DNA from 3 places in the Shewanella alkalitolerans genome. Region 1 is predicted to be linked to each of the others. Evidence: predicted binding sites of a transcription regulator. Region 1 holds the regulator's gene; each other region holds the start of a gene.

Region 1 (2,272 bases):
GCGCTGCACGTCACGGCGCGCCTCTGGACCTGTGATCCACTTTGAGACGCCGTTAGAGAGCGCCGTCTTACCATCCAAGCTGGCGGCAAGCTTGATGCCGACCCAAGGCAGGCCGCTGCGCATCCGCTTCATAAAACCTGGGTTAAGTGCTGCGGCCTCTTCCTGGTGCAGACCCACCTCGACCTCAATGCCTGCATCTTGGAGCATCTTGATGCCACGGCCAGACACCTGAGGATTAGGGTCGGTCACCGCCACCACGACGCGGGCCACCTCTGCCTTGATCAGCGCCTCGGCGCAGGGCGGCGTGCGGCCATAGTGGCTACAGGGCTCTAAGGTTACATAGGCGGTGGCGCCTTTGGCCTTATCGCCAGCCATGCGCAGGGCATGCACCTCGGCGTGAGGGCCGCCGGCGGCGATATGAAATCCTTCGCCCACCAAGGTCTCCCCTTGGACTATTACACAGCCGACATTAGGGTTGGGACTTGTGGTGTATTGCCCCTTGCGGGCCAACTTAATGGCGCGCGCCATCATCTGGGAATCAAATTTGGACCAGGCCATGCTCATCGCCATCTCTTGAGAATAATTGGGGAAGCCCGATACGCATCGATTACGACTTACCCGACTTGCTCTTATCGTTTTGCAATTTGGCAATCGCCTCGCCGAACTCGGAGACATCTTCGAAGGCGCGGTAAACCGAGGCGAAACGGATATAGGCCACCTTGTCGAGATTGACCAGGTGTTCCATCATCAGGTTACCTATCATCTTAGAGGTCACTTCGCGCTCGCCCGTGGCTCTAAGGGTCGACTTGATCTTGCTTAGCGCCTGCTCTATTTCGTCCATCGACACCGGGCGTTTCTCGACCGCCCTCAGCATGCCGCCGCGCAGCTTGTCTTCGTCGAAGGGTTGGCGACTGCCATCTTGTTTAACCACTCGCGGCATCACCAGCTCGGCGCCTTCGAAGGTGGTAAATCTCTCGTGGCAAAGCAGACACTCGCGGCGACGACGTACCTGATGACCATCGGCCACCAAACGAGAATCGATCACCTTAGTGTCAGTTGCGCTGCAAAACGGACAATGCATTGAGCCTCCAGCAAATGCTAATCGGTATCTTGGGGAGCTTTCCCTTGAAATAGATACAAAAATGGCCGCTACCAATATTAAATCAGTAGCGGCCATCGGAGTTTACCCGATTTACCCCTTAAGGTTAACCGTAAACAGGGAACTTAGCGCACAATTCAAGCACCTGGTTCTTCACGCGCTCGATAGTGGCTTCGTTGTTGATGTCATCTAACACATCACAGATCCAGTTGGTCAGCTCAACCGCTTCAGCTTCTTTGAAGCCACGACGTGTGATGGCTGGCGAACCGATACGCAGGCCTGAGGTCACGAAAGGTGAACGTGGGTCGTTAGGTACTGAGTTCTTGTTTACCGTGATGTTGGCACGGCCCAGCGCCGCATCGGCATCTTTACCTGTGATATCTTTAGCGATCAGATCCAGCAGGAACAGGTGGTTTTCGGTGCCGCCAGAAACCACATCGAAACCACGCTCGATGAAGGTGTTAGCCATCGCCTTAGCGTTAACTACTACCTGCTGTTGGTATTCCTTGAACTCAGGAGACAGTGCTTCCTTGAAGGCCACCGCCTTACCGGCGATAACGTGCATCAAAGGACCACCCTGACCACCTGGGAATACCGCAGAGTTCAGCTTCTTGTACAGGTCTTCATCGTTCGCCGCAGACAGGATAATACCGCCGCGAGGACCGGCTAGGGTCTTGTGAGTAGTAGAAGTTACCACGTGTGCGTGTGGCACTGGGTTTGGATAGACACCGGCGGCGATAAGGCCTGCAACGTGCGCCATGTCGACAAACAGGTAAGCGCCAATCTTGTCGGCGATTTCACGCATACGCGCCCAGTCAACGATACCAGAATAGGCAGAGAAACCACCGATCATCATCTTAGGCTTGTGCTCTACAGCCAGACGCTCCATCTCGTCATAGTCGATCTTGCCAGACTCGTCGATGCCGTAAGGAACTATGTTGTACAGCTTACCAGAGAAGTTTACTGGAGAGCCGTGCGTCAGGTGACCGCCGTGAGCCAGGTTCATACCCAGAACGGTATCGCCTGGTTGCAGTAGCGCCATGTAGACTGCGCTGTTAGCCTGTGAGCCGGAGTGAGGCTGAACGTTAGCATAGGTCGCACCGAAAAGTTCCTTGGCGCGTTCGATGGCCAGGTTCTCAACGATGTCGACATGTTCACAACCACCGTAGTAAC
Region 2 (2,272 bases), 1.5 Mb from region 1:
GCGCTACCCTCGCCTTCACGCCTTGTAGACGCTCGATGCGCGTGTCCAGGGCGCGGCGGGCCACCGCCAGACGTTCATCCAGCAGCTGATAGAAACGCGTCTCATCACCCTTAGCCTCGATAGCGATACGCGGCAGGTTCAGGCTGACCACGCCAAGGTTATTACGCCCTTCGTGCACCAGCTCGCCCTCCTCCTCGTAGGTACCGAGGAAGCTGCGACAACCCATAGGCGTCTTAAAGGAGCCGGTGACCTTTTCGACCTGTTCATAGTTGAGAATATCGGGGTACATGCGCATCGACGCACACTTGAGCGCCATCTGCTTGATATCATAGTTGCAGTCGCCCGCCTTATGGTTGATGCCGTCGCGAATGGCGAAGACCAACTTAGGGAAGACCGCCGTCTTACGGTTCTTACCCAGGCCAGTCATGCGCACCTTCATCATGGATGACTGAATGAGGCGCGACTCCCAGGAGGTGCCTAGGCCGAAGCCGAAGGTGACAAAAGGCGTCTGGCCGTTGGCGGTGTGCAGGGTGTTGACCTCATACTCCAGCGACTGGAAGGCGTCGTGACACTCTTTCTCTGTCTGCGCCGTGGCAAAGGCCTTGGCGTCTGTGATCCCCCAGGTCAACGCGACCTGATAGTGCTTGTCATAGCTCTTGGCGACGAAAGGCGCGAGCACCTCGTCGATACGGTTGATGGTGGTGCCGCCATAGATATGGCTGGCCACCTGGGCGATGATCTGCGCCGTTACCGCCGTGGCGGTAGAGATAGACTTAGGGGTCTCGATCTCGGCGTTACCCATCTTGAAGCCATGGGTCAACATACCGGCCAGATCGATCAGCATACAGTTAAACATGGGGAAGAAAGGCGCATAGTCGAGATCGTGATAATGGATCTCACCCGACTCATGGGCCGCCACCACATCCTTAGGCAGAATATGGCGTGTAGCATAGTGTTTGGCCACAATGCCCGCCAGCAGATCACGCTGGGTCGGGATCACCTTGGAATCTTTGTTGGCGTTCTCGTTCAGCAGCGCCGCATTGCTCTGCTCAACCAAGCCACGGATCTCGCGGTTGAGACGGCTGCTCAACTCACGATGAATATCCCTGTCGTGGCGATACTCGATATAGACCCTGGCGAGTTGCTTGTAGGGGCCTTCCATCAACTGATTTTCTACCGCATCTTGCAGGTCGTGAATATCCACCTGCTCGAGCTCGGCCACCGACTGGCGTACTTGTAAGGCCACCTCGGTGGCATAGGCAACATCATCAATACCTGCCGAACTTGCTGCAGCAACCACTGCATCTCGAATCCTTGTTTCGTCAAAAGGCGTGCGGTAACCATCCCGCTTAATAACCACTGGCATTGTTCAATATCTCCTCAAGTAACGGCCAAATTAACACCATATATAGTGTTAATATAGACGATGAACACAATATGTAGCGCATTAAGCTACAAGTTAGGCTCAAGTACCTTGATCCAGATCATTAATTTGCGGATGGAATTTTGTGACACAAGATTACTGCCAACTGGGCCACTTATCGTTAAAACTTGCCTTGACCCAGTCGGCAAAGGGAGCTAGATGCGGGATAAAAATGGGACAAACTGTGAATAAATTACGTAATTCGTTTAGATAGTGCCAGATAACGCTGTAATTGCCCGGAAGCCTGTTGCGAACTTCCCGATGCGGCGGCCAATTGCATGGTGGATTTAAGCGCCTGCCACATCTCCTTGTCTCTGCTCGTCAGACCGTTATCGCCCTGTACAAACACCGACAGCTGGGCCGATACCCGCGCCGCCTTCTGGTTCAGTCCCTGAGTGTCGAGGCTGTCCATCTGCTTGAGCACAGACTCGGCGTCATCGAGCATGGCAATCATCACGCTATCGGGCTTACTCTCCTTGAGCTGCTCGCGCTGGCTGGCGATAAAGTCGAGCAGCGACGGCTGCGAGCCATCGCCCCTTGGGATCTCAAAGCCCGCCTGACTCAGACGATTGAGCTGACTTTCTGATAAGATGCCGTCCTGATGCAGACGCTGAATTAACTTGGGAATATCACCGATACCAAACTGCCCCTTGGAGAAGAAGTCTTTGGCCATCGCCTCTATCTTCTGCGCCCGCTCCGCCCTTGCCGAGAGAAATACCGCCTCCTGAGGAATATCTGGGCCTGTCGTTTTCGTCTTGGAGGCTTGATTTGACAGGGTCACCTTGTCACTGGCCGATGAGCCGTCGACATCGCGTGTGTGCTGACCCTGTGTATCAGGGCCATGGGCTT
Region 3 (2,272 bases), 890 kb from region 1:
GGTTGTTCTTAAGTACCAGCAGAGACTCAACTTCCAGGTGCCACATAGGGTAGAAGAGGGTTGCCGCGCCGCCGCGAACGCCGCCTTGTGAGCAAGACTTCACCGCTGTCTGGAAATACTTATAGAAAGGCAGACAACCTGTGTGGAATGCCTCGCCGCCGCGAATTGGGCTGCCCAGCGCGCGAATACGACCTGCGTTGACCCCTATGCCTGCACGTTGTGACACATACTTCACGATAGAAGAGGCGGTCGCATTGATTGAGTCTAAGCTGTCGCCACACTCGATCAGTACGCAAGAGCTGAACTGACGAGTAGGTGTACGCACACCTGACATGATAGGTGTCGGTAGCGAGATCTTAAAGGTCGAGGTCGCGTCATAGAAATCTTTAACGTACTGAAGACGCGTCTCTCTCGGGTAGTTGGCGAACAGACAAGCCGCTACCAGAATATAGAGGAATTGCGCACTCTCGTAGACTTCGTGAGTCACACGGTTTTGAACCAGGTACTTACCTTCCAACTGCTTAACAGCGGCATAAGAGAAGTTCATGTCGCGCCAGTGATCGATATAGCTGTCGAGCGTGTCTAACTCTTCGCGGCTATAGTCGTTCAGAATATGCGTGTCATATTTACCTAGCTCGACCAACTTCACCACATGGTCGTAAAGCGAAGGCGGCTCAAATTGACCAAAGGCTTTCTTACGCAGGTGGAAGATGGCCAGACGTGCAGAGAGGAACTGGTAGTCTGGTGACTCTGGCGAGATAAGGTCGGCAGCGGCCTTAATAATGGTTTCGTGGATCGCTTCAGTTGGGATTCCATCATAGAACTGAAGGTGTGAACGTAATTCGACTTCCGATACTGAGACGTTATTCAGTCCTTTGGCCGCCCAAGTGATCACTCGGTGGATCTTATCGAGATCGATGGTTTCACGTTCGCCACTGCGCTTCGTGACTTGCATATTGCTGTTCATTGAAGATAAGCCTTGAATTAAATATCGCTGGGAGGGGAAAACTCCGCCCTACGTTTCCATGTAAAAACAATCGAAGATGTAAAAAAAGTACCTGAGCACTACTGCAGTTCTAGTGGCTTCGACCGCCGCCCATACACAAGATATGGTGTTTTTTCTTTTATAGGATACAAGATAGTGAGGTTGGTGGGATATTGCAAGCGGGTTTTTAGGGGACAAGTTGTGGATATCTTGGGGGTAAACCAAAGGGTTAGTAACGGCTTACCTTTAACCCTTGTTTTCAATTACGATAGCACCGGCGGGTCAAGTTTTAGGCGACTGATTCGCCCTATCATGAAAGCTAAAATATTGGCCAGATCCCCGGGATCTTTTTGCGTCGAAAAAGGATCGCGATCTCAGCTTCGACGACTTTTTACTGATGTGTCACACGCCCTAGCTCCAGAGCACGTGATGCATCTCATTTAATTGTGACTTAACCGTGACTTATGCACGACTTAACCGCCACTTAGCCCTGTCTTAGGAGTTCAAGCACGGATACCGGGGTGTCGAAGCCAAAGTCGTGCGGCCAGAGGTGCGCCTGATCATTGTTTCCAATATAACCCCAATGGGCGATGCCCCCCAGCATGTCGCTATTGCGAGCCGCCTCTAGGTCACGTTTGGCATCGCCTAGGTAGAGAATTCCTTGGCAGCTGACGCCAATTTGCGACGCTGCCAGACGCATGGGCGCAGGATGGGGTTTACTCTGAGTGGTGGAGTCGCCGCTGATGATGGCCGGCATCTTGTTGGCTAACGCGAGTCTGTGCAGCAAAGGCCGCGCAAAGCGCGCCGCCTTATTGGTGACCACCCCGAAGGGGATCTGCTGGCCGCTGAGGTGCTCGAGCAGGGCACTCATGCCATCGAAAAGCTTGGCCTCTTGGCCGTTAACATTATGGTAGTGCTCAAGCAGCGCCTGCTGGATGGCCGCTTTTTCCTCATCATTAAGATGAGGCTGGGCGGCGTTAACTAATGCCAGGCTGCCATGGGAAGCCGCATAGCGAATATCTTCCAGATGTTGGCTCGGCAGCCCAAAGTCTTTTAGCGCCAGATTGAGCGCCAGCACGAGATCCGGCGCCGTATCCACTAGGGTGCCATCGAGATCAAACAGCACTCCTTTTATTGGCCTAGTCGCTATTATTGGCTCAGTCGCTGTGCGCTTACCATCAATCGTTTCAGCGTTAGCACCAGGCAGGGTTTGATCAGTCATCCTGCTTAACCGTGGCGATCATATAGTTGACATCTAGCGACTTGGTGTAGCGGAAGATCTCCGTC

What was found. Region 1 encodes NrdR, which represses ribonucleotide reductase genes. Its sites were predicted from a motif close to AAACACNANATNTNGTGTTT; they were not measured.
Region 2: a site for NrdR is predicted at 1,398-1,417, ahead of nrdD (anaerobic ribonucleoside-triphosphate reductase). Genes of this name have one in related genera too.
Region 3: a site for NrdR is predicted at 1,099-1,118, ahead of nrdA (class 1a ribonucleoside-diphosphate reductase subunit alpha). Genes of this name have one in related genera too.

Annotation. Positions count from the first base shown of each region.
Region 1 covers NZ_CP080422.1:1,339,392-1,341,663, reverse strand. Annotated here, with positions in the region: gene ribD (bifunctional diaminohydroxyphosphoribosylaminopyrimidine deaminase/5-amino-6-(5-phosphoribosylamino)uracil reductase RibD) at 1-570, opposite strand, end outside; gene nrdR (transcriptional regulator NrdR) at 608-1,081, opposite strand; gene glyA (serine hydroxymethyltransferase) at 1,206-2,272, opposite strand, start outside.
Region 2 covers NZ_CP080422.1:2,854,985-2,857,256, forward strand. Annotated here, with positions in the region: gene nrdD (anaerobic ribonucleoside-triphosphate reductase) at 1-1,366, opposite strand, end outside; gene K0J45_RS12600 (Rossmann-fold NAD(P)-binding domain-containing protein) at 1,617-2,272, opposite strand, start outside.
Region 3 covers NZ_CP080422.1:2,224,930-2,227,201, forward strand. Annotated here, with positions in the region: gene nrdA (class 1a ribonucleoside-diphosphate reductase subunit alpha) at 1-967, opposite strand, end outside; gene K0J45_RS09950 (HAD family hydrolase) at 1,470-2,135, opposite strand; gene ubiG (bifunctional 2-polyprenyl-6-hydroxyphenol methylase/3-demethylubiquinol 3-O-methyltransferase UbiG) at 2,200-2,272, opposite strand, start outside.